DNA from 4 places in the Paenibacillus sp. FSL H8-0034 genome. Region 2 is predicted to be linked to each of the others. Evidence: riboswitches for the same ligand, from Rfam matches in the RefSeq annotation. Region 2 holds a riboswitch; each other region holds the start of a gene.
What was found. Region 2 has a riboswitch for cyclic di-GMP ahead of NST47_RS00965 (PilZ domain-containing protein). Riboswitches for the same ligand answer to the same signal wherever they lie in the genome.
Positions count from the first base shown of each region.

Region 1: linked by a shared signal. The riboswitch ahead of NST47_RS04940 (FapA family protein) and the one ahead of NST47_RS00965 (PilZ domain-containing protein) in region 2 are both predicted to bind cyclic di-GMP.
Region 3: linked by a shared signal. The riboswitch ahead of NST47_RS26985 (hypothetical protein) and the one ahead of NST47_RS00965 (PilZ domain-containing protein) in region 2 are both predicted to bind cyclic di-GMP.
Region 4: linked by a shared signal. The riboswitch ahead of NST47_RS27675 (Spo0E family sporulation regulatory protein-aspartic acid phosphatase) and the one ahead of NST47_RS00965 (PilZ domain-containing protein) in region 2 are both predicted to bind cyclic di-GMP.

Region 1 is NZ_JBBOBS010000001.1:1,062,366-1,070,254, reverse strand. It holds gene NST47_RS04960 (Gfo/Idh/MocA family protein) at 1-16, opposite strand, end outside; gene NST47_RS04955 (AraC family transcriptional regulator) at 134-970, opposite strand; gene NST47_RS04950 (FAD-dependent oxidoreductase) at 1,144-3,402, shown strand; gene NST47_RS04945 (HD-GYP domain-containing protein) at 3,597-4,622, opposite strand; gene NST47_RS04940 (FapA family protein) at 4,708-6,561, opposite strand; cyclic di-GMP riboswitch class I at 6,664-6,746, opposite strand; gene NST47_RS04935 (PfkB family carbohydrate kinase) at 6,996-7,889, opposite strand, start outside.
Region 2 is NZ_JBBOBS010000001.1:215,570-223,458, reverse strand. It holds gene NST47_RS00995 (methyl-accepting chemotaxis protein) at 1-1,111, shown strand, start outside; gene NST47_RS00990 (RNA polymerase sigma factor) at 1,219-1,815, shown strand; gene NST47_RS00985 (anti-sigma factor family protein) at 1,812-2,351, shown strand; gene NST47_RS00980 (hypothetical protein) at 2,351-3,478, shown strand; gene tadA (tRNA adenosine(34) deaminase TadA) at 3,475-3,936, opposite strand; gene NST47_RS00970 (thiol-disulfide oxidoreductase DCC family protein) at 4,081-4,524, opposite strand; cyclic di-GMP riboswitch class I at 4,698-4,791, shown strand; gene NST47_RS00965 (PilZ domain-containing protein) at 4,917-5,630, shown strand; gene ychF (redox-regulated ATPase YchF) at 5,765-6,865, shown strand; gene prfA (peptide chain release factor 1) at 6,963-7,889, shown strand, end outside.
Region 3 is NZ_JBBOBS010000001.1:5,967,511-5,975,399, forward strand. It holds gene NST47_RS26970 (THUMP domain-containing class I SAM-dependent RNA methyltransferase) at 86-1,237, shown strand; gene NST47_RS26975 (TrkH family potassium uptake protein) at 1,286-2,635, shown strand; gene NST47_RS26980 (exopolyphosphatase) at 2,734-3,648, opposite strand; gene NST47_RS26985 (hypothetical protein) at 3,856-4,152, opposite strand; cyclic di-GMP riboswitch class I at 4,238-4,330, opposite strand; gene NST47_RS26990 (carbohydrate binding domain-containing protein) at 4,556-7,889, opposite strand, start outside.
Region 4 is NZ_JBBOBS010000001.1:6,123,727-6,131,615, forward strand. It holds gene pstC (phosphate ABC transporter permease subunit PstC) at 1-877, opposite strand, end outside; gene NST47_RS27655 (phosphate ABC transporter substrate-binding protein) at 1,341-2,261, opposite strand; gene NST47_RS27660 (methyl-accepting chemotaxis protein) at 2,511-4,559, shown strand; gene NST47_RS27665 (voltage-gated chloride channel family protein) at 4,634-5,950, opposite strand; gene NST47_RS27670 (hypothetical protein) at 6,144-6,557, shown strand; gene NST47_RS27675 (Spo0E family sporulation regulatory protein-aspartic acid phosphatase) at 6,641-6,829, opposite strand; cyclic di-GMP riboswitch class I at 6,865-6,951, opposite strand; gene NST47_RS27680 (sporulation protein YjcZ) at 7,204-7,323, shown strand; gene NST47_RS27685 (DUF3153 domain-containing protein) at 7,498-7,889, shown strand, end outside.

The DNA of each region.
Region 1 (7,889 bases), 850 kb from region 2:
TTATTGTCTGTGCCACCCTTGTCGCCTCCTGTACTTGTTACTTGTAACCAAGCTTGTATGATTAGCCAAATTCTATCATGTTCCGGGTAGGCTTCCTACTGCGAAAAGGTGACATACCGCTTCAACATTACGACTACACCCGATGCATTTTACGATATTGGGAGGGACTTGCCTTCATCCTCCTCGTAAACACGCGGCTTAAATAAAAACCGCTCTCATACCCGCAGCGTTCGGCGATCTGCTCCAGAGTCATTTCGGTTTCAAGCAGCAGCGTCTGTGCTTTCTGCATGCGGAGGGTCGTCAAATAATCGATTGGTGTTGTCCCATGAGCCGCGTGAAACTTCCTCGTAAATTGCACAGGGCTTAACTCCTGACTGGCACTCAGCTCTTTCAGACTGACCGGCTCAAAAGCATGCTGCTGCAGCCATCGGGTTGCTTCCACGATTTTGGGGTCCTTGTCCTGCTGCTTGCTCGTCTGTTGGAAAAAACCGCTCTCGACTACATGCTGCTGCCACAGATCGTTCAAATAATGGTCCCACAGCAGCAGCCGCTGCTCATCCGGCAAACGTGTCAATTGGTGGATGTAGTAATAAGTGGAAGACAGCCGATTATGGTCCATATAGATAAGCTGAACGGGCGGGGTGAAGTCCGATGTCCCCTCACTCCTAAAGGGTGCTGCATTGGGCAGCATCGATGGCAAGACATCCGTCGGCCAGCCAAGCCTAATAAAATGGAACGAAACCGGCTCCAGCACCTCACGCTCAAACACAACACCTGGCGGGCACAGGATAGCATCGCCAAATATCGCAGTTCCAGCCGCCTCTCCGATTCGGTAGCGAAAGGAGCCATTCTCGACAGCAAACATCACCCATTCCGCATAGCTGTCCTGCATGAACTGGAATTTGTCCTTCTTGTGCCAATAGGCATAGCTAATAAAATAAGGCTTCCATTCCCATAGCGGTGCGTGCATACGGTTCCTCCTCTGGAATCACTTGTTCCCGTCCGGCCAGGCAGCAGCGGCTTGATTCCCGAATCATGAAATAAAGGATATGCCTGATGTATCATCCGTGCATGTTCATCACAACCAGCCGATTTTATAATGAAATTACAGATATTAACCATTATACTACTGAGGTGATCCTAATGAAAAATGAAACTGTGCAAACCGATATTACCGTCGTTGGCGGCGGCCTGTCCGGTGTGAATGCGGCGATCGCGGCAGCCCGCTTGGGGCAAAAGGTAGCTCTGATCCAGAACCGCCCTATGCTTGGCGGTAATTCCAGCAGCGAGGTCCGTGTCTGGGTATGTGGAGCCACCTCGCATGGCGTTAACCGCTATGCGCGCGAGACGGGCATTATGGGTGAAATGTTCGTTGAGAACCAATACCGCAATCCCGACGGCAATCCGTATTTATGGGATATGGTTGTGCTGGAATCCGTGCTGGCCGAGCCTAATATCCAGTTGTTTTTGAATACGGATGTGCATGAGGTCGAGGCGTATGGAGATGAGGACGATCGACGGATCGCTTCAGTCACAGGCTGGATGATGGGCTCCGAGCGGCGGATTCGTTTTGAAAGCGAGCTGTTTTTGGACTGCACTGGCGATGGGCTGGTAGGGTTCCTTGCCGGAGCACAGCACCGGATCGGTCGTGAAGCCAAGGATGAATACAATGAGGATTGGGCGCCCGAGGTCGCTGACAACATCACGCTGGGCAGCACGCTATTATTTTATACCAAGGATGTCGGACATCCGGTTCGATATGTACCGCCCAGCTTTGCCAAGGATATTGCGGCCACAACGATTCCGCTTAAAAGGGTAATCCGCAGCGGTGACAACGGCTGCAGCTATTGGTGGATCGAATGGGGTGGCGAGCTGGATACGGTGCATGAGAACGAGCGTATTCGCGATGAGCTGTGGTCGGTCGTATACGGTATTTGGGATTATATCAAAAACTCCGGTAAATTCGAGGCCGAGACGATGACACTGGAATGGGTCGGCTCGATTCCCGGCAAACGTGAATACCGCCGTTTTATCGGCGATTACGTGCTGAACCAGAACGATATTCTCGCGCAGCGGGAGTTCGAGGACCGAGTCGCCTTCGGCGGATGGTCCATTGATTTGCATCCTCCCGGTGGCATGTACGCGACGGAGAGCGGCTCGAAGCACCTGCATCCTGACGGCATCTATCACATCCCTTTCCGCTCGTTATACTCGGTTAATGTATCGAACCTGATGTTCGCCGGGCGCAATATCAGCGCCTCGCACGTTGCTTTTGGCACGACGCGCGTGATGGCGACATGCGCGGTCATTGGCGAGGCCGCGGGTACCGGCGCGGCCCTGGCTGTGCAGCACGGCGTGACGCCACGCGCCGTGTACGAGCAGCACCTGACGCAGCTGCAGCAAACGCTGCTGCGTCAGGATGCCTCGGTCATCGGCCTGCGCAGCAGCGATGACGAGGATCTCGCACGGCGTGCGAAGCTCACGGCGTCGAGCACACTGCGACGGCTGGCGGTCGAAGACGCCGCGGAGCCGATGGCTCTGCAGGGCGGGGACGTCGCCCTGCTGGTGCCGGTGGTGCCAGAGCTGCAGCGGATTGAGCTGCTGCTCGACGCCGCGGCGGCAACTACGCTTGAGGTGGAGGTATGGAGCACCGGACGCGCGGAAAATTATATCCCGCATCGACTGGAAGTAAGCGACCTGGCTGCCCTCGCACCCGGCGAACGCCAATGGGTCAGCATTCCGCTAGCATGGAAGCCGTCGACGGCACAGCATGGCTTTATTATTGTCAAAGCCAATGAGCATGTAACGCTGTATGTATCCCATCAGCCGCAAACCGGTGTGCTCTCATTCGTTAAAAACACGTCTACGGCCGTATCTGCTGATTTTAGCAATCAGGATCCGGAACAACCGGTCGTATTGTGGAGCATGAAGAAGCTGGTGCGCAAGCCCTTCTGCTTCCGCATGTACCCGGAAACGACCGCCTTTGAGGTCGAGCATGTCACGGATGGCTTTGTCCGAACCTATGGTGAGCCGCACATGTGGCTGTCGGAGGCTCGCGACCCGGCTGTATCTGAGCCCGCTTCCCTTGAGCTGCAGTGGCAGGAGATTGTGCAAATTAGTGAAATTCATCTCACCTTCAATGACGATGTGAATGAGGATCTGATCAATCTTCATCATCACTATACCCCGTTTCCGGTTATACCTGAGCTGGTTCGGGACTACCATCTGGAAGCCTATGTGGATGGGCAATGGGTCAAGGTCCATGAGGAAACTGCCAATCACAAGCGCAAGCAAATCCATCGGCTCCCTACAGCAGTCCATACCGATCAGCTGCGCCTGGTCATCGAAGCAACGAACGGGAGCCTCCACGCAGAAGTAATTGAAATACGCGTCTACGGGTAATCACAGAGTCGTTGCGGTAGCTTAATCAGCGAATCGTAACCACTGATGTGGAGGGTTCAGATAGCAGCTTAGTCATCAAGTAGGCCCATACACACAAATGGCTGTCCTCCCTGCAAATCATGCCGGGGGACAGCCTTTTCTTCAATGCATAGATCAGCAACCATTAGTATGGGTTCCTGACCGTATCCTTTCTCTTACACCTCACTCTCTGTTTCCACCTTAAACAGCTTCTCAATATATAAGGATGGCTCCTGGCTGAGATCAATAAAACCTCCCTCAACTTCAACTAACGGATTCACTGGATTTTTATCATTTAACATCACGATTTTACCGAGCTGTCCATCCGATAGTACAACCTCACAGCCTATTAAATAAATCATCAGCTTTTCCATAAAGCTGTGCACGACAAGGGGATCCATGGCCCCATAGGCATGTACCCACATGTTTCTTAATACCTCATACAAAGGCAGCTCTTCCCTGTAGGCCCTTTTCGAGGTCATCGCATGGAAGACATCTGCAACAGCTACAATTTTGCTCCACGGATCCATCTCTGAGCCCTTGATTCCGAGCGGATAGCCACTGCCATCTTCCCGTTCATGGTGCTGCAAAGCGACGAGAGCAGCTCGTTCATCCACTTCCGGCTGACGCATCAAGCACGCGTAGCCAAGCTCCGGATGAAGCTTCATTTGTTCATATTCCTCACTGAGCAAGCGACCGGGCTTCTGCAAAATTGCCGGTGAAATAAACAGCTTGCCCACATCATGCAGCATCCCAGCCATTGCCAGGCGCGGGATTTCATCCTCGGGCAGCTTCATCCAGCGTCCAATCATCGCAGCCATCATTGCGACGCCCGCACTATGTCGGTACGTATAATCATCTACCCGCTGTATCGTGAGCATAAATCCGATAATTCCAAAATCCTTGGACAGGTCACAAAGCGTAGGCAGTATGGTTTGCTTGATTTTCTCGAATGGAATGTTCCCACTGTGCTCAATTTCCGAGAAAATCTGTTTGACTTCCATGACCGATTGATCCATAATCTGCTCCATCTCGTCGAATGCCGGTTCCAGATCCTCCGGACTGAGGTGAATACAGTGTTGCGACAGCAAGCGGCTTGACTTCTCATTCAGCAGTGTCGATGCGGGAAGCAGCAGGGCGCTTTGGGATGTATAAATATTTTTGTTAATTCGCCGACCCTTAAACACATCGAAAGCATTCAATTTCTTCTTAGATATGACTTTTCCCCCTCTTTAACCGTCATGGGTCAGATTAACTTTCGCACAGCATTCACTGATTTTCTTACAGTTAAGAAGTTCGAAGCTGCCGCATGATCCAGACCTTGTCTATGGTCTGATTCTCGATCACATCCACTACATCCACACAGAAGCTATCGACACATACGCGCCCCGAATACATTTTGCGAAGCATGATCTTGTCTTTCGCTTTCAATTGCGACAAGGAGCCCGTGACACCCCCAATAATAGAAGCCGATATCATGCCGTTCGCCTCCAGTCGGGATCCCCTGCACACCGCATCATTGTGATAAAAAATAATGTTGTCTGTTGATCGGAGATCGCTTTGCAGCACACCCTCCTTGCGGATCATAATATCTCCTTGCGACAGCAGTGTAGAAAGATGACATTGACCGATATCAATTTTTATGTTGGTTTCCTTCATGTTGTCGATTTTTTCGACGGTTTGCTTCAGATCATTGAGCAGACTCAGCCATAACGCTTCGGACCCCTGCGAATACACCTTGGATACATCGCTGAACATTTCCAGCTTATCCATCAAATACTGCCAGGCTTCATGATCCTGCGCCGGTACGCTATGGACAAGGACAAGCAGCTTATGGATCAGCTTCGGAATTTCCTTGAATTTATTATCTACCAGCAATTTGACAACTTGTCCAAAAGCAGCATTTTGACCTTTCTGCCTGACCTGATCGGTTAGCAGCTTGGCGGCTTCCATCAGCTGCACCAGCTGCACAGACAATGCCTGCGAGTCCTCCTGAATACGAACGACCTTTTCACCGCAGTAGCCTGCACACAGCTTGCTTTTCACAACATTGCCTTTTACAATAATACTTCCCGTAGCGGTCAATACGGCTCCGTACACACAGCCAACCACATAAATTGTACCGAGCGCTTCAATCGTCATATTTTCCGTAACATCGCCATACACCATTACGTCACCTGAGAAAACAATATTCCCCGTGCTTAGGTTCACGTCACCCGAAACAATGTAAGCGGTTGAAATATCCAAGTACAAGGTATGGGTACCCGTTACCCGCGGCCTACCCTCCCTCATCGCGATAAAAGTATCACCTTGTTGTTCCACATGTTCCCTGGCTATAACGTTTACATCCTGCGGCTTGGGGGGAATCACCAATTGACGGTGCACATTGTAGCCTGTAATACCTTCGACAGCCTTGATTTTTTTGGCAATAACCTGACCTTTGCGAACTGAAGGAATCTTCAGCGAGTTCCGATAATCCATTCCACCGCCGACCTCCATGAAGCCCCTTTCTACCGCTTCAGTGAAAAACAGCTCCATACGCGCATCCTCACCCGGAACGGGATAGCTGCCTTGTGCAACGAGAACAGGCTTAAAGGTCGGCTCCTGCAGCTCCTGATATATACTCCCGATATCCAGATTGTATGAAATCGATAACTGGGAAAGCTCCTGAGTCACCTCAGCCAGCTCCAATTTGCGGATCAGCTTTCCTGCTTCCCGATCCAGCTCAAGCGTCACTTTAGTGGCCGGCTCTGTGTTTTTCAATCTGGGTTGAACAAGCTGTGTATGGCGTACAATCAGGAATACTTTCATCTGATCCTCGGATACAAGAATCTGGAACAAGGGTTCATGTTCAGCCTTCCATTCCATTCGTTCTTTGCCCTTAACGGCATAAGGACCTTCTACCAACTCACCGTCAATGATCAGGCTTATCGGATAGCTGGCTTCGATAACAGGAAGTGCACCCTTCGCCGTATCCACTTGAACATGAATGTGATCGTTGTGGACCCAAATCCAATTATGCTCATCATTACCGCCTTCAGAAGCCCTTATCGGCTTGGAGGAGGATGTATCCACTTTGGGAATCGCTGACGACGGTTGGGACAGTTTCATGATCTCAGTTTCTTTGATAGGAATCGTCATTCTCGTCTTCCTTTCCATTATCCGGATTCACAAAAAAAGACACCTTCCCCAAGTAACGGGAAAGATGTCTCATCTCACTAAGCTCATCCGTATTCTCCCATTTTCGGTGGCATGGCGACCATAGAAATATCTTTAGGTCCATTGCTTTGCGTCCTTGCCTTTCAGCAAGTTTGCCTTTATCGTATGTGAGTGATTATTGCAAAAAATGTAAAAATATAGATTTATTCCATTAGAACTAAATGCCTGTAACAAATGGCCAAGACTAATTCGTAAGTACCATGAAATCGATAATTATATGACTAAATAGTAACATTCTTACATCACTTTTACAATTGATTTCTACTTATATCGGGATTTTTTTGTCGATTTCATGCGATAAAATGGAAGTTCCTAAGAGCTCCTGTCGAATCCCTGGAAACCATTAGTGGAATTGTTCACGAATCCTCCATACCTTCAAGCTCCGCCATCGTTGGCAGAGCAGCAAACACACCACGACGCGTAGTTGTCATAGCACCTGCTTTATTGGCAAAAGAAAAAATAGAGCGTACCTGCTCCTCGTCATTAAATATGGTTTCGATTTGCTCTGCAGTCGCTCCACACTCCGCAAGCTTGAGCAGCATCGCACCGACAAAGCTGTCACCAGCGCCTGAGGGATCTACCGATTTGACACGAATACCGGGAACCGAAGTCATGGCCTGGCGTGTAACCACACAGCAGCCGTATTCGCCAAGCGTCACGACAATTACCTTTGCCCCCATATCCAGCAGCTGCTGGACGGCTTCCGCAGGTTCCAGACCCGTAAGGGCGGCTGCGTCCTTCTCATTGATCTTCACGATATCGGCCGTCCCGATATGGTTCCGCAGGTCCTGCCGCATCGTTTCTTCATCCGGCCATAAAATAGCACTCGAATTGGGACAGCAGCAGGTCAGACCGCCTGCCGCCTTGATTCGACGTGCTGCTGCCAAGGCTGAGGTCTGTGAGCGCCCTTCACTCAGAGGCGCAGAACCATAATGATACACGGCAACGTCATCCAGCCAGGTCTCATCGAACTCCGCCCTCTTCAGTTTGTTACCGTTCACCCTTGTCTCTCCGTCAGCATCGAGCTTGGTTCCAGACTTATTATCGTCAGGGTCCTCGCTCCACTCCGTCCATGCCAGACTCGCCGTATCTGTACCGACGAGCGCAGCCTCAACCCCGGCAGCCTCCAGCTCGCTGCGCAAATACGTACCGGACTCGTCGCTCCCGATCTTTCCTATATAACGGGAATCGCCGCCAAGCTTTGCTATTGCCGCCGCCACATAAGCAGGTGTTCCTCCACTTGCAGTCTG
Region 2 (7,889 bases):
GGGCTTGACTGTATCCTTTTTAATTGCAAGGCACGTTTCCGTACCGATAAGAGCAATGAGCTCGATTGCCAAAAAGGTATCGGAAGGGGATTTATCTGTCACACATCTCACATTAATTCGTCAGGATGAGATTGGTGAGCTGAGTGCGGCATTTGAACAAATGACACAACACACACGCACCATGATATTGAAAATAAATGAGCATGCCGATCTGGTAACCGTTTCTGCTGAACAGCTCAAATCAAGCTCGGGAGAAATGCAAACAGCATCCCGTCACATCGCCCAAACCGTTAAAGAAGTGGCTACAGGTGCAGGGGAACAAACACTGAGCATGGAGGAAACCTCACGCTCCATGGAAGAGGTGGGCGCAGGAATCGGACGTCTGGCGGAAAATGCATCCTCGATTGCGGAGACAGTCGAATCATCCAGACAGCAGGCTGAGCATGGCGGTGCTTCCATTCAAAATGCCGTGGAACAGATGGGCTCGATCAATGAATCGGTCGTTCAAACTGACCATATTATTCAACTGTTGGGAGATAAATCGCAGCAAATTGGGGAAATTCTTCATGCCATTCAGGACATTGCCCAGCAAACCAATCTGTTGGCGCTCAATGCGGCTATTGAGGCAGCGCGAGCGGGTGATCATGGTTTAGGTTTTGCCGTGGTCGCGACCGAGGTTCGCAAGCTGGCTGAGCAATCGAGCCAGTCATCTGGTGAAATTGCAGCGCTGTTAGGTGAAATTCAATACGGAATCGGGGATTCCGCCAATGCCATGACCAAGGTGAAGGAAGAAGTTTTAACAGGAATTGAGCGGGTGCGGGAGACGGAAATTAATTTTGATCATATTTTGCAATCGACCACCCATATTGCCTCGCAGGTTCAGGAAATGGCAGCGACCTCGGAGCAAATGTCCGCAGGAGCCCAGCAAATTACCGCTTCCGTCTTTCAGGTTGCGGAAATTGCACGGAGATCGGCTTCAGCTTCAGAAGGAGTGGCCTCTTCGGCGGAACAGCAGCTGCAAGCTACGGACGGTGTAAAATCGTCAGCTCAATCTTTATCCGAAATGACGGAAGAGCTGCATCTTTTGCTGTCCCAGTTCAAGGTTTCTTAAGCGTCCAGAAGCCTATGTTGTGCGTTCATTTAGAGCCTTGTTTCAGCCATTGCTGGAGCGGGCTTTTTGTTATGGAAAAAAATAATTAGGCACGTAGTGCAGTGTAATTGCGTAAATATGCGTCTATCGTTATGGAGAGGAGGGGGAGAACGATCACAGAAGAAACCCGATGGATCGAACGGATTGTGGCTGGCGACCACGAAGCCTTTCGCTTATTGATGGATAAATATAATACGTATTTGTTTCACGTTGTTTATTCGGTGCTGCGATCGACTGCGGACGCTGAAGATGTAACCCAGGAAGTGCTGTTCAAAATTTATGCTTCTCTCCCTCGATACGAGCATAAAGGTTTGAAAACGTGGATGACCCGGATCGCTGTGAACAAAGCGATTGATTACAAACGGGCGCTGGAACGGAAGCGCGAGCAGCTGACGGATCAGATGGAAGAACTGATACCCAACGAGGCTAATGAAACGACAGTTGAGGATGAAGTGCTGCATACACAGCTTCAGCAGCGGGTACGGGACTATTTGCACGAGATGCCGGATAATTACCGCCAAGTGGTGGTTGCCTTCTATATTGAGGATAAAAGCTATCAGGAAATTGCCGCAGAGCAAGGCATTGCATTGAAAACCGTAGAATCCAAGCTGTATCGGGCCAAGCAATGGATTCGCAAGCATTGGAAGGAGGATGAGCTGATATGAAGCATTATACCGGGGAACAGTGGATGACTTACGTAGAGCAGGGATTCAATGAAGAGGATAATCAACAGATGGAACTGCATCTGGTTACCTGCGATTCGTGTATGGAGCGGTATATGCAAAGCCTTGAACGGGTGGTTGGCTCGTATCCTTCGCTGCCTGATGAAGCGGCTTTGGCAGACCGGGTCATGGTGGCTATTGAAGCAGCGGATTCCATAAGTCCAAGCTCTACGGATTCAAGACTAGCTCCATTGGAAGAAGCTGGATTCGGGAGCCAGAAGTTAAGAAACCCACTCATGTGGATGAAAGCGCCGCTGTTCCACTATGCTGTTGCTGCGGGAATTACGCTTGTCCTGATGAGCTCAGGTATATTTCAATCCATAGTGGATCACCCGGTTGGGATAGATCGAACATCCAATGGGGATGCACAGTCGGAAGCAGCGCAGGAGCCTACATCGGTTTCTAAAAAACTGATGGACAAAACCATCGTCGTGCTGGACTCCATCCAGCCTAAACAAGAAAAAGGGGGAAATCGTTAATGCCGTCCAAACATCCGATAACCGCACTGCTGTTATCTTTAATTCCCGGTCTTGGGCATCTATACATCAACAGGATTATCAGGGCATTTTTCTATGCAGCCAGTTTTTTTGGGCCGCTGCTGTTAGCGTTTCTGATAGTGCTCGCAAAAGGATTGCATCGTTATGAAGGGCCGTTGATCATTCTGATCGGCTTCGCTCTTCTGGCAGGGGCAATCAACCTGCTGGATATGTTCATCACGGTTGTGGGGGGCAGAGGGCCGTTCGAAGCGAGGGTGAGACCGAACTCGTATGGGGACGATGCGCAGGAATCTTATTATTCAGATACCACGCAGGCGTCTCATGGTGATAATGAACGTGTAAATACTATACTACTGTCGTTTATTCCGGGGCTTGGTCATTTGCAGTTGGGGATGATGCAGCGCGGGCTGGCTTTTTTGATCGCATTTTTTGGTGCCTTGACGATGATCGTATTCGTTGCGTCTGTCACCAACAGTGACCGTTTTATTGTGTTTTTAGGGGTTTTGCCCATTATCTGGCTATACAGTCTGTTTGATTGCGTCCAACAACTGCAGCGCAAGAGGCAGGGTGAGATGCTGCTGGACCGGACATTCCTTGAGGATTTTCAAGCGAGTCGTGAGGATGGGAAGAGGAGTAAAGTACTTGCAACCTTCTTATCGATTGTACCCGGAGTGGGACATCTGTATCTCGGCTTGCAAAAACGCGGATTGCAGCTGATGATCGCTTTCTTTTTGAGCATATATATTCTCGATGTGCTGAGGCTTTCCATCTTTTTATTTCTGATTCCGATTCTTTGGTTTTATAGCTTTTTCGATGCGCTTCAGCACATCTCGAAGCAGGGGCAGGAGCCGTTAAAGGATGTTCCGATCGTCGATTGGCTCGTCAATCATCAAAAATGGGTAGGTGTCGTGCTGCTCGGTCTCGGGCTCTACTACCTGACCGATGAGATGCTGCTCACTGCATTGGATCGCTGGTTTCCTAAAGAGCAGATTTCGATATTGTTCCACCGTTATTTTCAAACTGTAGTTGTCTCGATCCTGCTTATTGGCGGTGGCCTGCGGCTGCTCGCTGGGGGTAGCCGCAGGCCGATGGATCCCAAGAAACGTTAACCACGTTTTGCCCGCAGCTTGCGGAAAAATTGCGTCAGCAGCAGACTGCATTCTTCCTGCAAGACGCCACTAATCACATCAACCTGATGGTTGAAGCGATCCTCCTGAAGCAAATTCATCAAGGTTCCGGCGCAGCCGGCTTTGGGGTCCACCGTACCGTAGATGACCTGTGGAATACGTGCCTGGACAATCGCCCCGGCACACATGGGGCAAGGCTCCAGGGTGACGTAGAGCTTGCAATCGAGCAAGCGCCAAGCTTGCAAATACTCACTGGCCTGCTTGATCGCAATTAGTTCTGCGTGCGCGAGCGGGTCCAGCGTGGATTCTCGCAGATTATAGCCGCGGCCAATAATCTGATTGTGCCATACGACAACAGCCCCGATAGGCACCTCAAGCAGTTCTTCCGCCTTGCGTGCTTCTTCAATTGCGGCCTGCATATAGTCAATGTGCTCTTGCACAGGAAACACCTCTTCTAGCAGTTGGGATGTGAATAAATAGGGAACAAATATTCGGTTGTGAACATGCTGTGGATAAAGCTGTGGATAACCCGGTGGTTATGCACAAATTGCTTGGAATCGCTGTGGAAAATGTGGGAAATGCCGTTATCCGATAAATTTGCTGCGAATCTCTGCACTGGGAATCATGCAGCTGTCGTACTTACCGAACCAGCGATACCTGCGTTTGGCAATGAACCGGTAAACAGCGTATCTAATCGGTTTAGGTATGACTTTGAACACGGTGAGCAGACGCCAGGCACCTCCTAAACGTTTGCAAATTTGCAAAACTGCCGAAGAATGAGTGTAGACAGAACGTCCTTCACAGAGTATAACCGAATCCAGTGAATCGTTCTCATTCTTTAATATTCCGGAGGCTAGCAATTGTATGGCGTAATCGGATTGAAGTGGAGCAAATCGGAACGTATCGTGCTGGTCATGACGTAGAATGAATTGTACCCATCCATTACAAAATCGGCAAACGCCGTCAAACAATACAATTGAATGCGTTTCCAGGGATTGTTCGGGTTTTGGATCATTTTGAGCTGTCATGGCATCACCTTTCTCTTAATTTGGAGCATTATATCACATTTTCATCAAATACAAATGAATTTATTGTAAATTCCATGAAAAAAGCTTGCAGAGATAAAATCGAGAACGTATAATAACAACATCACCTCATATAGGTATTATGTCCTAAAATGCTGTGATTTTCATCACCAAATGATACCTATAGGCAAACTTGCTGAAAAGCAAGGACGCAAAGCTCAGGGTCTAAGGTTTCTTACATGAAGAGACTATGACAGCCTAGCCGCCGATGAAGCTTCACTAGCGGTGTGCAACGGCTGTTTTCCAGACTTGATGTCGGAGAACGGCCTTTATAATTATATCGGCATGAATCAGGATTGAATTACAGAGATATCAATGTGAGGAGTGGGATGACGATGCTATCCAGATCTGTAACCTCAGGCATAAGTTACGAATACACGGATGAGATATTCAAAAACCCGTCCACTGTCTTGATTCATAGCCGTACTGTTGTGGAGAAAAACGATTTTGTGTCCACAGGTCTGTTATCGTATGCAGAAGGTGACATTTTGGAAATTGAAATTCCTGAATACAAGGTGTTTGAGCTGGGGGATTCGGTGAAACTGACCGTATATTCAGCGGGAGGTATTTTTACATTCCAATCGACTGTGGTGGCCAAGGATGAAGGCTCGCTAATCGTGATTAACCCTCCGCAAAATCGGCAGCGGTTTATAGAAAAGCGCAGCAATCCCCGGATTGAAGTCAGTGAAAAGGGCACAATCCATAAGCTGATCCGTCAGGATACGAATGAAAAGCAAACGTTAAGCAAGGCTGTAGGGCTGACCGTTCAAAATATAAGTGTGAGTGGACTTGGATTTACCGTCCGGGATGAGTTCGATCTTGGGCACGATTCAGTCGTAGATGCCGAATTGGATCTGGGCTTTTCGTTTCCCTGCGTATGCGAGGTTATCAGACGTGAAAAGATCGAAGGCGGTTATTATTACGGGGCCCAATACGTGCAGCTGGCTTCAGACAAAGCCAATTCATTACGGGCTTATGTATTAAAAAAACAAGTGGAAGCGCACTTTAGCAAAAAGAATTTGGAAATGATAAAGCGTACATTCAAGTAAATCAATAACGGCATACGCTTGTTTGCTTCCGCCCCTCAGGCGGATTTTTTTGCATAGTGACAATAGTTCTTGAAATGCGATATAATAACTATTTAGGGATACGGAAAACATTTAATTAAGGAGTTGTCCTATACATGGCTTTAAAAGCTGGAATCGTGGGTCTGCCGAACGTAGGAAAATCCACTTTATTTAATGCGATAACACAGGCAGGCGCCGAAATGGCGAACTACCCTTTTTGTACAATTGACCCCAATGTCGGTGTGGTAGAGGTTCCTGATGAGCGTCTGGTTAAGCTGACTGAAATTGTCATACCTAAGAGCGTAGTGCCTACAGCTTTTGAATTTGTCGATATTGCCGGTCTGGTTAAGGGCGCGAGCAAGGGAGAGGGACTTGGCAACAAGTTTCTGGCTCATATCCGTGAGGTGGATGCGATTGTTCACGTAGTGCGCTGCTTCGAGGATGAGAACATTACACACGTATCCGGCGGCATCAATCCGGTTAGCGATATTGAGACGATTAATTTGGAGCTTGTATTGGCGGATATTGAATCGGTTGAAAAACGGATCGAGCGTTCGCGTAAAAATATTAAGGGCGGCGACAAAAAGTATGCGGCTGAGGTCGAATGCCTGGAGCGTGTGAAGGAAGCCTTGTATAACGACCAGCCTGCGCGCAGTGTGGAATTAAGCGCTGATGAGAAGCTGCTGATTCGTGATCTGCATTTATTGACAATGAAGCCGATGCTGTATGCAGCCAATGTAAGTGAGGATGAAGTGGCTACTGCTGATGATAACCCTTATGTGCAAAAGGTTCGCGAGTTCGCCGCGGCTGAAGGTGCGGAAGTGGTGCCGATCAGTGCCAAGGTAGAATCGGAAATTGCCGAACTTGAAGGCGAGGATAAAGCGATGTTCCTCGAAGAGCTCGGCTTGCAGGAATCGGGCTTGAACCGTTTAATTAAGGCTGCTTATCGCCTGCTCGGTTTATACACGTATTTTACAGCTGGCGTACAAGAGGTTCGTGCTTGGACGATTGTCGAGGGAACGAAAGCACCGCAAGCGGCGGGTGTGATTCATACCGATTTTGAACGTGGCTTTATTCGAGCTGAGGTTGTTGCTTATCAGGATCTGGTCAATGCCGGTTCGATGAATGGCGCCAAGGAAAAGGGCCAAGTACGTCTGGAAGGAAAAGAATACGTCGTGAAGGACGGAGATGTGATGCATTTCCGCTTCAACGTATAGCGAAGCATCGGACGCGGGAACGATGTAAGCATAGTGGTTGGTCATTTGAACCTATACGGATGATGTGGTCTTAACTAACGGATAAGGAGTGATTGGTATGATTGACAAGTTACAGTCGTTGGCAGGTCGCTATGAGAAGCTGAGCGAGCTGCTGTGTGATCCTGACGTAACGAGCGACACAAAGAAGCTGCGCGAGTATTCCAAGGAGCAGTCGGACCTGCAGGAAGCTTATGACGCTTATATCGAATATAAAGGCGTTGTCGAGCAGTATGATGCTGCACGGGCCATGCAGAACGAGAAGCTGGATGAGGACATGCGCGAGCTTGTAAAAATGGAGCTGGATGAGCTGTCGGAGCGTAAGACAGAGCTTGAAGAGCGGATTAATATCCTGATGATGCCCAAGGATCCGAATGATGACAAGAACGTCATTGTGGAAATCCGCGGCGCGGCTGGCGGAGATGAGGCGGCATTGTTTGCCTCCGATCTGTATCGGATGTATACGAAGTTTGCCGATGTTCAAGGCTGGCGGACTGAGGTTATGGATGTCAGCATGAACGATTTGGGTGGCTTTAAGGAAATTATTTTTTCCATTAATGGCAAGGGTGCCTACAGCAAGCTGAAGTATGAGAGCGGAGCGCACCGTGTGCAGCGGATTCCGACCACGGAATCGGGCGGACGGATTCATACATCGACTTCTACTGTAGCGGTTATGCCGGAGATGGAAGAATTCGATATTGAAATTCATGACAGTGACATCCGTGTCGATACGTTCTGCTCCAGCGGCGCGGGCGGACAGTCGGTTAATACAACCAAATCAGCAGTTCGTGTGCTTCACGTTCCAACAGGGATTATGGCTACTTGCCAGGATGGCAAATCGCAAAACTCCAATAAGGAAAAGGCGCTTCAGGTGCTGCGTGCGCGGATTTTTGATAAGTTTCAGCAGGAAGAAATGAACAAGTATGCGGGCGACCGGAAAAGCAAGGTTGGCACTGGTGACCGCAGCGAGCGAATTCGGACTTACAAT
Region 3 (7,889 bases), 5.8 Mb from region 2:
TTATCAGAAGCATATGCTTTAACCGATGGTGTTTATAACATCATTGTATGGCTTTTCCAATAAGAGTTCAACTGGAGTGTGTAAGATGTCTGAAATTCAATTAATCGCCACTTGTCCTATGGGTCTTGAGGCTATTCTAGCTCGCGAGATACGCGATTTGGGCTATGAAAATACAACTGTCGAAAATGGCCGGGTTAACTTTACAGGTGACGAGCTGGCGATATGTCGTGCCAATTTATGGCTGCGCACAGCGGATCGCGTGTTAGTCAAAATGGGCCAGTTTGAAGCCCGCACCTTCGATGAGCTGTTCGAGGGCACCAAGGCACTGCCATGGGCAGACTGGATTCCCGAAGATGCCGAATTCCCTGCGCAAGGACGCTCTCACAAGTCACAGCTATCCAGCGTCCCTGCCTGTCAAGGTATTGTGAAAAAAGCCGTCGTCGAAAGCCTGAAGCAGCACTATCATACCGAATGGTTTCCCGAGACGGGAGCTCGCTTCGTAATGGAAGTCTCACTATTGAACGATATTGCCACACTGACGCTTGATACAACGGGTCCAAGCTTACATAAGCGCGGCTATCGCAAAATCGCTACTGAAGCACCGCTAAAAGAAACAATGGCCGCAGCTATCGTACTGCTCAGCCGTTGGCGAGTGGAGCGTCCGCTGTACGATCCATTTTGCGGCTCGGGAACCATCCCTATCGAGGCTGCTATGATCGGCTGGAACATCGCTCCGGGACAACGACGCTCTTTTGCTGCTGAGGCGTGGCCGATTATTCCCGCATCATTATGGGATCAAGCCAGAGATGAGGCTTATGATCTGGTAAAAGACGATGTGCCGCTTGAAATTATCGGCTCGGATATCGATAAGGATGCGATTGACATCGCACTCGCCGCGGCCAAGTCAGCCGGACTTGCGCGTGAGCTAAGATTCCAGGTGCTTCCAGTGGCCAAAGCCAAACCACAAGGGGATTACGGCTGTATCATTACCAATCCTCCATATGGAGAGCGTCTGGGAGATCTGAAAGAAGTGGACAAGGTTCTCCGTGACCTTGGCTTGCTGGCCCTTCATCTGCCAACATGGTCCAGCTTTATTTTGAATCCGAACAAGCAGGTAGAGCACTTCATGAGCCGGCCTGCTGACAAAAAGCGCAAGCTGTATAATGGACGGATTGAGTGCCATTTGTTTCAGTATTTTGCTCCGGGTGGATTGTACGGGCCACGTCGGGAATCTTAAGAATACAATCACCCTGATGCTTTGACATCAGGGTTTTACTATGAGGTGATTGATCTGAGTCGTATCCATTGGAAACCTATCAAGCTAAGCCCTCAACAAACACTTGCCTTGGGGTTTGCGGTCATTATCGTCCTGGGCTCGTTCTTGCTGTGGATACCAGCTGCTTCAGTTGAAGGCAGTTCGCTCAGCTATATCGATGCGTTATTTATGGCTACATCGGCAACCTGTGTAACTGGATTGATCCTCGTCGATACGGCAACCCATTTCACTCATTTTGGACAAATTGTCCTGCTAGTCATGGTGCAGCTGGGCGGATTGGGATTCATGACCATGACCACCTGGTTCGCGATCGTCGTCAGAAAACGAATCTCCTTGAAGGAACGACTTGTCCTGAAGGAATCGTTGAACCAAATATCGATCGAAGGCATCGTCCGACTGATCAAAAATGTGGTGGTCTATTCCTTAGTTGTAGAAAGTATAGCCGCCTTCATTTTTGCGATACGCTGGTCCTTTGAAATGCCCTTGGGCAAAGCCATATATTATGGAGTGTTTCACGCTGTGTCATTGTTCAATAACGCCGGATTCGAGCTAGTTGGTGACTATAGGAACCTGACGCCTTATGTCGACGATTTTGTGATTAATACGGTATCGATGATCCTCGTCATTTTGGGTGGAATCGGCTTCATCGTGATGTCCGAGCTCATTGATTATCCAAAAACACGACAGCTTTCCCTTCATAGTAAAATTGTGCTTTCCGTTTCAGGCTTTTTGGTCGTTTTTGGAGCGCTTGTCATATTTATTTTTGAATTTTCCAACACACATACGCTGGGTCCTTTACCTGTATTCGATAAGATCCTCGCTGCTTTTTTTCAATCGGTCAGTACAAGATCCTCAGGAACCAATACGGTAGACATAACGAGCTTGAGGCAGGCTACCCAGTTTTTCATGGTCCTCCTGATGTTTATCGGTGCAGCACCTGGATCAACGGGCGGTGGAATTAAAGTAACTACCTTTGCCATACTGATTGGAGCCATGATTACGATGATCCGGCGCAAAGAGGATGTCGTGCTGTTTCGCTACCGTTTGGCGCAAGAGTATACACATCGTGCTCTTACCGTAACCTTCCTTTCCCTGCTGCTCATCTTCATTGTAACCATGCTGCTGCTTGCTACACACGACTATTCTTTTTTAATGATCTTGTTTGAAACCACCTCAGCTTTTGGAACGGTTGGACTGAGTATGGGACTCACTCCGCATCTAACATTCACTGGAAAAATACTGATTATTCTGATGATGTATGCCGGAAGATTAGGACCCGTCACGCTCTCCTACGCCTTGCAGCCCAAAAATAAAAAGGAACTGTACCACTACCCTGAAGGTAAGATCACAATTGGATAAACGCAGCAAAAAAAGAATCAGGCTCACGGAGCAGCGCAACCAAACGGCGCAGCTCCGGTACCTGATTCTTTGTACGTTTAATGCCAATTCTAACTACATTATCCGTTCTGCTTCATCGTTTCAACCAGCTCATGCAGCACCTTGCCGGCATCATCATAAGGAACCTGGCACGTTCCTGCCGCCTTATGCCCACCGCCGCCATTTGCAAGCATCAAAGCGCCTACGTCGGTGTTGGAGGTACGATTGATAATGCTGTGACCGCAGGCAAACACACAATTTTGCTTATTTCGGCCATCGACAATCCAAATCGAAATATTTTGTTCCGGATATAAGGCGTACACCATAAATCGATTGCCCGGATAAATCGTTTCCACGTTGCGCAGATCGGTAACAATTACATTGCCATCTGCATATGTATGCTGCTTTAACATCGCTTTATAGTCGACGTCCAGTTCAAAATAACGCTTTGTCCGCTCTACAACATCCGGCAGCTGCATAATCTCGTCTACCGTCATTGTCGCACAGTGATCGACCAAATCCTCCATCAGCTGATAATTGCTGATTCTATAATCTCGGTAGCGTCCTAATCCAGTGCGGGCATCCATAATGAAGGACAACAAATCCCAGCCCGAAGGATTCAAAATATCATCTGCAGAAAACTGCGCGGAATCCGCTTTATCCACACCCTGCATAATGTTATCGATGTCACCAAAACGTTCCTTGCCACCATAGTAATCATATACAACACGGGCAGCGCTTGGGGCCACACGGGTCTCGCCTTTATATACGATTTCTGGTCCTGTCCGCTCCAACTCACTCGAATGGTGGTCAAACCATAAACCGCAGCCGGGTACATACGGGACATTCGCCAAAATATCATTGTCATTGACTTCAACCAATCCATCCTGCATATCCTTCGGATGAACGAATTTCATTTCGTCGATCATGCCCATTTTTTTAAAGAGCATTGCACATACCAAGCCATCAAAGTCGGATCGTGTAATTAAACGCATGGTCTTTCCTCCTATATAGTCCCGTTGAACTATAGTAATCTATCTATTATTATAAACAATGGACCTAATAGAGACAATAGCTGGAAGCAGAAAAAAGCATACCTTTGGCCGTGTCAGCTCCAAGATACACCTGCATAATCTCCTAAATATAACCAGATTCCATTTTATTTATCTACATCGCATGTCAATATTATTTCCATTCTCTGCTTAAGCGAGACTCTGCTCATTAGTACGAAAGCTTAAATAGTGATATAAGCTGACAAATAAGTCATTTTCCAGATCGCAGCGAATCGATAGCTTGACCTCTCCGCGCCAGTAGAATGTTATCAGATGACCGGTTTTCCCCATCACCATTTCCACATCCCACCATGGATTCCGCAAATCAAATATCTCACGGTTAATAAACATCTTGGGGCCTTCATTCGACAAATAAATGCCGATCATGTCGGTGCCAACCTTCGTATAAAATCCGGTTCTTGTCATCATATTTCTATTTTCGTTCATCTATGATCCACCTCTCTTATCTCTCAAACAAAAAGACTCCTGATCCATTGGTCAGGAGTCGCAGTTATATGCGCATCACAGTACCTTCGGCAGCTGGCTGGCTGGGTGCATCTTGCTTGCACCGTAAGCCCCTATAGTTTTGCGTCACAAGCTTCCACTTGCTTTGCCATTATCGAGAATTGAGCTATAATTATTCGACAAGTTTAAGCATATAAGATAAGAAGCTCATTATAAATGAATCTGTAGACCCAATTAATCAAATTATACAAGTCTAATTACCTAAATTATCATTTATGATAGATGACACTAAGACATTACAATGCCACTATCGTACTCTTTGATGAAAAAAGAAGCCTCGACCACTATAAAAGTGACGAAAGCTTCTACTAAGCTTTACTCCAAATTAAGGCTCATTTGGGGTGACCGTGAGTCTATATTCAGCATGAAAGGTTCCATATACGGCCGTTATCACGGAGGTTCCCGCACGCAGCGTGCTCACCGTTCCCTCGGCAGATACCGTTGCTACACTCACGTTACTGCTGCCATAGGTTACTCCTGTTACCCCGTTCACTACAGTGCTGTCATTGTAGCTTGCGCTCACCGATAACTGGGTTGAGCCTCCGGCCTGCACAGCTGTAGAGCCGGCAAGCGAAATACCCGACAATGCGGGACTGCGCTGCTGCTCAAACGCTTCCACTGCCTGAAGAAGAGTAATGTAAGCTGTGTTCAGCTGCGATGTGTTAACGGCGCTCAGCTTCATGGGTGAAGTGGTCGAGTAAACGACAAAGTATCCCGGACCTGTTAAAGGATTAATGCTGTCAACCTCGTCAAACACGAGTTGATCGTCGACATACATGACCAGGCGGATACTCCCGCTTACCTCTATCGCTCCAAATTTCAGTTTATGCTTGGTGCCGCTTGTAATCTGGGTATTGGGCAGTACGCCAAAGCGTGGTGTGAAACCAGCCAGTTCCCCAAACAGCATTTCCCTCGTGCCATTGACCCACTTCTGTACCTCCCACACATCTTCCTTCACAATGATCATATAGCTGCTGGCTCCTGTTCCCATCGCAATTGCGGGATTCGAGGAACGAATGGCAAAGCTGGGCCAATCCCCTTCACTGTACGTATACTGCATATTGAGCTCGAACAAATCGCTGCCAAAGGTTTGCCTCTCATAGCCTACACCTCTGCCGAATACTTCCACGTAACCATCCTTAGGCGTAATCGGAGAGGTCCATCGATCCAGATCCCGCAGCATTTCATTACTGACGGCACTTCCGGGATTCAGGCTTTGCAGGTAGTCTTCTGCCGAATCTATTGCATTCTGCAAGCCAGTCTTGGAACCTGCGGCATACTCCCCATAGTCTGCTCCTTCCGATGCATTGTCGTGCATCTGCACGGCTTCTGAAATCGTGCGCTGCAATATTGCCTCATTTACAGATATTACCTTATAGGAGTAGCCCAGCATCGCGGAGTTAAGCGCAGACAGCGCCGAATCCACCGCCTCCTGCGTGGAATTCGCAGCATTGCTGACAAGAAGAGCGGCTGCAATTGCTGTGGACAACGCCTCTCTGACCTCGCCCGTATATTGACCTGGCTGCGTTCCCTCCGAGGTAGTGCTGTACAGCTGTTGTGCCTGGCTGATGGCTGTATGCAGCCCGTTGAAATCAGCTTGCTGATTTTGCTGGTGGATGAACCAGAACGTAATAGCGCTCAGCTTGTCGAGCGCACGATAGTAGCTGTTTGGCAAAGCACCCGTCTGATTCGCTGTAACGTCCGCTTCGGAGACTGCAGTCTGGAGCACCAGCCTGGAGCCCGGCGCATACTGCCCGATGATTTCGCCTTCTACAGCCTGGGCGTGCAAATTTTGTGCCAGTAACACCGCTGCCTGCAGTGCTGCCTGATCTGCTTCAGCGACTTCAATAACCTCAAACTGGTCCAGGTAATAGGAAGCTGTGCCAGTACCCGCTGCGAATTCAAAGTAAACATAGGGCTCTGCTCTTACTTCACTGCCATTATACGAGTAAACTCCGGATATTACCGTCCATCCGTCGCTACCGACCGTTCCCTCTGCTACGGTGACGATTTCATTGGCAGGAATGGCTTGAGGCCCGAAGCCCAGCTTGATGGCTCCCTGCTTGCTACTGCCGGATTCCAGCTTCACCCGCACCGACAGCTCGTAATTCATTCCTTTTTGCATAACGATTTGCTGTTGGATATGTCCATCCTCCGCTGTTCTGTTCACCTTGGCTGCATAGACCCCTTTGAACCGTGCAGAGGCTGTCTTGGCAAAAGTGGCGTCGACGGGCAGCCATACATTGTCCTGTCTCGTTTCAAAGCTGGAATTCCGCACGACATTGTAATGCTCTGGATCAGTGAGATCGCGATATTCGGGCTGGAGGCCAGCCTGCGCAATAATATCAACAGCTTCCGAAGGCCAGATGGCGTCGGGAACCACATGCATTTGGGCAAAGGTATTATTCGTTCCTTTATCGTTGATAGCCCCAGTCGTCGTGTAATTTCCAATAAACCGGTTGTCAGACATGACCGCACGGCTCAGGTGGGCAAAAAGCGGTGCCAGCGGTTTGTTTTTCGTGCCATGGTCCTGCCATACCGGACTTTTATTTAAATCAATCACGTTGTTTTGCGCCAGCCACCAGTTGGAGTAATTGTCCGGGAAAAACACACCGCCGTTATTCAACTGGTCCCTCACATAATTGCCAGTAATCCGGTATGCAGGCTCGTCAATCGAGCCGGCTGTCCTTCCCAGCGAATAAAAAGCACCGCCGTCGTAAAGCCCCGTACCCATCAGATTATCGATATAATTGTTCTGGATATAAACATTTTTCGTAACAACAGGCTGATCTACCTCGTGATGCCAGCCGAGATGAATGGCCGTATAGGGAATATTTCTGATCTCATTAAAACTGATGTTCAAGTCGCTTCCATGAGCAACCGATATCGCGGATGCCGGTTCATACTCGATCCCGATCGTATCGATATAATTGTTGACGATATCTACATGGGATAAAAGCAGATTTGGATTGTCGGTCGCTTTTTGCGGGGTCGAGGTATAAGGTTCTTCGACATTCACCGCACTGCCGGAAATATCACGGAAGGTGTTGCCTCGAATCGTGCTGTTCTTGATGCCATTTTTCATGAACAGGCCGGTGCTTCCCAGATGCGTAAATTCATTTCGTTCAAAACCGATATTCCGGGCTGACTGTACGGTTATAGCAGACTCCGGAAGCCTGCTGCCGGCATCCCGCACCGTATTATTCTGATTGGCATGATTGCCGTGGATAAATTCAGGTCTTAGCCACCCCGCATGCTGGAAGCTCAGATTCTCAAATACAAGATCGTGGACAGGCTGCTCCGGGGAAGCTCCCTTCAGCGTCAGCAGTTCATCGACTACAGGCCGGATCACCTCAACATTCAGCATATTCTCGCCTGCTCTGGGCTTATAGTATACATATCCCGTACCACGGTTCAGGTACCACTCGCCTTCGGAATCCAGCAGCTCATAGGCATTCTCATAATACTTCAAATGGTAATCGGCGTAGAGCTTCGGTCCGGCCGTACCGACGGCATACTGCCATCTGACCGGATTCATCCGGATCGTGGCAAACCCGTCGGCTGCCGTAATTGTATCTACCTTGATCCGATGCTGCATCCAGTGGGATTGGTAGACGAACTCCAGGTCCTGCGGCCGGCTCCAGCCCGCCAGAAAGGTA
Region 4 (7,889 bases), 5.9 Mb from region 2:
AAATCAACAGCAGCACGAGGGCCATCATGTACAAGGCATTGTTCCATACTGTGCCGTAATTCGTGTTACCCATATCCTTAACGATAGCTGTCGTCAGCACCGTTGTTGATTCTAATAAAGAACCCGGGATTTGCGGCGAGTTACCGATGACCATGAACACAGCCATCGTTTCCCCGATCGCTCTTCCCATGCCAAGAATAATACCCGTAATTATACCGGGACGCGCCGCTGGTACAAGCACTCTCCATATCGTCTGCCAGCGTGTTGCTCCCAGCGCCAATGAAGCCTCTTCAAGCCGACTTGGCAGCGCACGCAGCGCATCCTCAGAGATGGAGAGTATCGTTGGCAGGATCATGATGGCCAGGATGATAGCCGCTGGTAAAATTCCGTATCCAATCGTTCCCGTAAGCTTGGCAAGACCCGGTACCACAACAGTCAAACCGATCAGACCATACACAACGGACGGAATTCCGACAAACAGGTCCGTTGCCGGACGCATAATTTCACGAACCCATCGAGGTGCGATTTTGGCAAGGAATACAGCTCCTGATAGTGCTAATGGAACCGATAGGACTATCGAGATCAGCGTCAACAGCAGGGTGCTGTACAAAAAGGCGAAGATTCCGAATTCCCCTTTGGTCGGTGTCCAATCTGGAGAAAAGAAGAAGGTCCAGGGCGTTACGTCATTAAATGTCTTAACGCCTTGGATTCCGACGAATGCGATGACGGAGAAAATAATGGCCGATACAATAATGGCGCTTCCGACAAAAATTAGTTTCATCATCTGATCGGTCCGATTTTGCCGTTTGGTCCATTGGCTTACTTGTTTGTGTTTTAAAGCAGCTCTTTCAGTGAGTTGATCAGCGAAAGAATTCACAGGATGGTTCCCCCTCAAATAAATTAGCATACGAGCCTTCAAGAATAACGCACAGTGAGCTCGGCCTGAATGTTCTTTAATCATCATAGAGGACAATTGTTAATGCCATACAATTCAATTGTTAAGGGAATGTAAAAAGTATCGGAAATACGGTAAATAAGTGGCGCTGCAGGGACGAAATGTTCTTCCGATCGCTGTTGTTCAAGGATTTCTTCATTATATAAAGGATTTAGTGGTGGAATTTCTTGAACAAAGGCGAACGCTCCGCTTCTACAAAACAATTTCGTCCCCTCCGCTCTTTATTCACCATACTTCCGGGCGTAGGATTAGAGAGCCTGGAAGCATTGCGTTGCTCGCTTCCTTGAGGGCATGGGTAGAACAAGGGCATGGGCAAAACAATAGCAAGCGCACAACACAAAAAGGACACGGAGATCGCTCCGCATCCTACTTGATTGAGAAGTACTTATTTTTTCAAAAGATCGGCTTGTAAGAATTTCAATTCTTCCACTCTTTTGCCTTGGAACTCAGAACCTGTGATGTAATCCAGGAATGCTTTAACAGCATCTTTGGCTTCGCCTTTAGTATACATATGCTCAACACCGTAAAGCGGGTATTTACCGTCTTTAATTGTATCTTTGCTGAAAGCTACATCATTGAATTTCAAAGCTTTAATAGTATCGTTCAGGTAAGGCGTGTCCACATAACCGATAGAGTTTTGAGTAGAGCCTACAGTTGTTGCAACTGCACCGCTGGACTCTTGAGTAACGCCATCTTTAGTGAAGTCTTTGTTGTCAAGCACGATTTGCTTAACAAGTGTTCTGGAACCGGAGCTGTCTGGACGGTGAACAACTACGATTTTGGCATCTGTCTTGCCATCGATGTCTTTCCAGTTCGTGATTTTACCCATGAAAATGTCAGCAGCTTGTTGTTTGGTAAGATTGTCTACAGGAACATTTTTGTTAACGATCAGTGCGAAAGGAGCAATTGCCGCAACGTGGTCAACCAGGTTTTTGTCTTTGTACTCATCGCCAGCAGCAACGTCGGAGTTACCGATATCGGAAGTGCCGTCTGCAACGTTTTTCAAGCCTGTGCCAGATCCACCGGCAGTTACGTTAACGGTTACTTTAGGATTTTTCTCCATAAATTCAGTTGCAGCTTGTTTAACTAATGGAAGAAGTGCGCTGGAACCGGAAGCTGTTACGGTGCCTGTTAATTCTTTAGGAGTTTCTGCTTTAGCAGGAGCTGCCGGTGCTGCTGCATTAGTAGCTGGTGCTTTTGTATCCGTAGTTGGAGCCGCCGTTTGAGTACCACACGCTGCGAGTACCCCCATTAATAATACTGTCATCATTGCAAGACTGCCTTTTCTTGAGAAATGCTTCAACATCTTTGCATGTCCTCCCTTTTATCCTCTAGTATTTTGTTTACTTGAACATCTTAACAAGCGAGTGTAAAGTCTAAACCCTCGAAACGTTAACGGAATGTAAAAGTTTTTAATGTCGAGTTTTAGCTAAATTTAATGATTTTTTTACAAACTATGGACTTGTATTTAATAATCAACTCGCATAATAGGAAACAAATCACAACTACCCACTTGTACCGTTTGGCCTATTGATTTTAATAATGGAGGGATTAAATGAGTATTCTAATAAGTAAGAAGACAATTTCACTTCCTGCGTTGTCCCTAAAATTAAAGCTCATGCTTGGTTTTGCCGGGATGCTGGTATTGTTCCTGGGAATGGCGCTTTATAATTTGCAGCAGGTTAACGACATCAAAATTCAGCTCAGTCAGCAAAATGATAAGGTAGAGCTCAAGCTGATGGCACTAGAGCTTAAAGAGATGGTTCAGGAGCTGAATATTATCGCATCCGGACTCGAAATTTCCAAGAAAGCTGATTACATACCGAAGTATAATGAAAAAAGAACCATTTTTGACAAAATGATCAAACGTGTCGGCGACACAGCTACTACACCTGAACAAGCCAAATGGCGCAGCAAGCTGATCTCGCTGACAGTCGATTATACAAATACATTTGACGTCGCGGCCAAGCTGGTGCAGGAAAACAAGCTGACGGCGGACGATCTTAACAAAAATATGGAATATTTATACAATGAATCTCAAACGCTCATGGGCGACATCTTCGTCAATGTGGATCAATTCTATGTTGCTTATTCAAAGGATGCCGAGAACGCAGTCGCCAATACCCAGCATTTGCTTAACAATACAGTAACAATGATGCTTATCTGCTCCATAATTGTCATTATCTCCAGTATTGCCATCGCATTCTTGCTGATCAGTTCATTTGTTAAACCCATCAAAAGGCTGCAGAATGCGGTACATGCTATGGCTAATGGTGATTTGCGCAATAAAATCAACAGCACCTCGAAGGATGAGCTGGGAGCTTTAAGCAATAGCTTTGATCACATGACTGATCAGGTCCGCAGTATGCTCGCCCATACCCAAGTCATTGCACTCTCGTTATCCGAGCATTCCAAGACATCTCAAGGTTTCTCAGGCTCGACAGCAATTGTAAATGCAGATATCGTGCGAGCCATTCAGGAAATATCGACAGGCGCCGAGCAGCAAGCCACTCATTCCGAACAAAGCACTCACATCATTGCCGAGCTAGGCCAGGAAATCGAGCTGATCTCCGGATTGTCCAAGGCCGTTCATGAAAGAAGCAACGAAGCTGCCTTCAATACACATACTGGCTCCAGCTCCATGGAGGCTCTCCGCAGCGCTTCCCAAATATCTGAAAGCATACTTGATAAAGTACATACAACCATGACATCGCTATCGGCCAGCTCGGTACAAATCAACAAGATTGTCAATACGATTACCGATATCTCTCAACAAACCAATGTGCTTTCTCTGAATGCTGCAATAGAAGCGGCGAGGGCTGGCGTTCACGGGCGAGGCTTCTCGGTTATTGCCGAGGAAGTAAGGCAGCTGTCTCTGCAGACAAATGATTCGTCCAAATCAATTGCCTCGATCATACATTCGCTGCTGGCACAAACGAAAGATTTGGAACTATATATAGAAGAAGCACGTAAATCGTTCATTCAGCAAAATGGTAAAATGAATGAAAGTGTCGAGGCTTTTCAGGAAATCCGCAGCTCGATGGATGCACTCTCACTGGATATTAACCAGATTCAGACCCAAATTGGCCTTGCCCAGAAGAAAAATGAAAGCCTGATTGATTCTGTACAAATCGTTGCAGCCATCGCTCAGGAAACAGCAGCAGGCGTTGAAGAGGTTACCTCGTCATCTATCCAGCAAAATGCAGCCATTCAGCAAATTGCATCACAAGCCGATGACATGATGCTGTTATCGCAAAAGTTATTTAAAGAAGTGAACCGATTTCAGATTGGAGATCTCGGAGATCTCGGAGATCTTGGAGATATCGAAGAACTTGGTTCAGGTCGAGCTGATGAGGTCTTAAGTGAAGAGGAGGTTGTCGCTAATCTTCATAAATTGAGTGAGCTTGAAGCCACCGACCCGGAGCAGGAGCAGCTTCCACAGACAGCAGCCGTCAAAGAAAGCAGCCAAGATTCAACAGAAAAAATAGCGAAACCGGCAGTTGAACAAGCAGCTTCGAAAACTGCAGATACTTCGAATGTAAATTCTATCGAAAATGAAACTAAAGAAGAGGACAAGGAAAAAAAACTCATACCTATTGGTTAACAGAGAAAGCCCCGCACCGGATATCCAATTCCGAGCGGGGCTTTTTGGAAATTAGCATAGAACAACGTCACTCTTTATTGCTTGGACTTTAAAGTGCCAAGCGTTGTATGTTCATCTATATCTTGAAGCCTGCGTCCCTTCGCAACTTTCAACCTCTGAGCCGTGTAAATGCCCGTATGTCCAGAGCATAAATAACTGATCACAACAGCAACAAACATGTAGATTGCCGCCTCGGAGCCAAACAGCTCAATACCCAGCAGAAAGCAAGCGATCGGAGTATTCGTTGCTCCGCTAAACACGGCAATTAAGCCAATTCCCGCCAAAAATGGACCATGCAGCTGCAATAGAGTACCCAGCGTATTCCCCAAAGTTGCACCTATCACAAACAACGGCGTCACCTCTCCACCCTGGAAACCAGCTCCGAGCGTAATCGACGTGAAAATCAGCTTCCATAAAAAAGCGAAAGATGCCGTTGTTTCATGAAAGGAGTCATTGAGCAGCGGTAATCCCAGTCCGAGATAATCCCTTGACCCGATAGCCAATGTCAGCACGATGATCATACAACCGCCGACAAAGGATTTTAATGCAGTATTTTTGAATAGTCGTGTAAATGTAGCTTTCAGCTTATGGGTTAGCTCACTGAACAGCCGGCTTGTCAAGCCAAATAGGATCGCCGCGGCCGCAACCTTCAGCAGTACGACCGCACTGAGCGGCGGCACTTGCCCCATCGAGTAATGAGCGTGCGTCACTCCCCATCCTAACGTCACCGCATGTCCAACCAAACTTGCAATCAGGCATGGAAGTAAAGCTTCATAGCTGATCAGACCGATGATTAACACCTCCATACCAAAGACAGCCCCGGCAAGCGGGGTACCGAACACCGATCCGAAGCCTGCGCTGATACCGCACATTAGCAAAATTTTACGGTCCTCCGGATGAATACGCAGCAGCTTTCCCAGATACTCGGACAAGCTGCCACCCATTTGAACCGCCGTCCCTTCACGGCCTGCCGAACCGCCGAACAAATGCGTCAACACCGTGCCGATCAGCACAAAAGGAGCCATACGCAATGGTATCGTTTCACGTCCATCATGAATTTGCTCTAAAATCAGATTATTGCCTTTTATACTGCTGCTGCCATAGGCATGATACATCCAGCTGACTAACGCACCGCCAAGGGGCAGTAAATATAACAGCCACGGATGCTCATATCGCAAACTTGTAGCCGTATCCAGACTTAACAGAAATAGCGCCGAGGCTGAGCCCGTCATAACGCCCACTACACCCGCCACCACTAACCACCACAGTACATACTTGATGAAAGCCAAGTACTGAAACCTCCGACTGCTAGAGAAAACCCGCTCTCCCCATTTTATCCGCAAGTTGTTCATATTCCTTGTCCACTCCCCGAACACTCTTTCACGTAATAATACCTCTCATGACATACAGGCGCAAGAAATTAATCCGGCTTAGGGCATAATTGATATGACGAATCCCTATCAAACTTTAGCAGGATGTGCTCAATTACCTTTTTATTCCATATAACTAGATGTTAAAATATTACTATGCAAAGGAGGAAGAAAAATGGATGACACTTCTGATCTAAACCCCATCGACTATGCTCAAATCATTATAAAGATTAACGCTTCGATACAGCCTGCAAGCAAGTTCGTCAAAGAGCTGTATGAACATCCTGATAAGAAATGGGATCCCGATAAACGCATTCTGAATTTAAAGGAAGAGTTAATTTCATTGGTGCATTGTCAACATGAGATTTTAGCATTAAATGTGCCTGATCTATTTTTAGTCGAGCACGTACAACTAATGTCGGCCTATCAAGATATAACTAACGGAACTCAAGAAATGATCCATAGCTTTGATGCGAACACAGGTGTACTGAACTCAAATCGTTATGAATCCGGTTATGCATTACAAAAAGAAGCTATCCATAAAATCATACCTGTTTTACAAACCATCATCAGAAAACTAACTCCATAAAGGCACATAGACCCTTAGCACACGCTCATTAAATGGCATCAAAAAAAGAGCTGCATGTCTACAGCTCTAGCATTTATAAGTATTTAATTTTGATATTTAATAAATTTATTCAATTTTCGATCAAGCATTACACTAAGTTGGACCAAGAGAGGGTCATGTAAACTTTCCGTTTGATCATACACATTGACCATGCAATTTTTTAAGGCCTCAATCTCTGCAACAAGCAAAACCAATCTTACTTTTTGAAGCTGTCGACTTTTAGTAAGCTCCATACACATTCCTCCTTTGGTTTTGAAAAAGAGAGTATTTCGGTAACTGGCTGGCATAGTCGAATTGACTTTAGCCCCTAATAGTTTTGCGTCCCCATTTTTCAATGGCTTTGCCTTTTTCGATATTGCGTATGCGATTCTATTATACTACAAATATCGCTATTTTTTATAGAATTAAAGCACTAAATCTTCGACATTATTTGCGTTTTTATTGAATTTTTTGTCATTTATTATCATACTATTTCCTTTATTTAAAGAAGTTTAATATTGGGAGGACTTGCTCTTTTCAATGGCTATTACCCATTTTTGCATCTGTCCAATCACGTATCCGCTGACATTCATAACATGCACTATACAAGGCGCGAGGAGGGATCAACATGGGTGCACTCGGAGTTGGCGGAAGCTGTGCAAGTTGTGCAGGTTATGGTCTTGGAACTACTACAGCTGTTATTCTGGTTCTCTATATTCTGCTTGTTATTATTTTAAGAACATTTTAAAGTAGTGACCTAACCACCTCCCAATCAACTCGGGAGGTGGTTACTGACTACCATTTCGGCGTCTGGACATAAAATATCAGGGTCATCCTCAAATTTTTACTATTTGGCTTCCTAAATAGTAATCGGCGCTATATAATGGTTAATGTTGTGAAATAATAGATATGTGGGGTACATATGAACAAAAAATGGCTGTTATTCGTAATATTGAGTTCTGTTATCATTTTGTTAAGCGGTTGTGTTAAAGGGGATTTTCATGTAACGGTGAACCGGGATCAGTCTGCAGAGTTGGATTACAAATTAGCCTTAAGCTCTCAGCTAATCGGATTAATGAGTATGAATAGTGCAAATAAGACGGATATGTTAGGTGAATTAAAAAAGAATTTTGAAACGGATGGCTATCAGGTCTCGCAGTATAAAGATGGAGATTACCAAGGTGTACAAGCCAAAAAACATGTTAAGGATGTTAAGGAAATTAAAAATGTCGGTGTCAATCAAGGCAATATCAACGCCGAAAACAAGATTGACATGACAGTTGATAAAGGCTTCATCTTTAATACCAATCATGT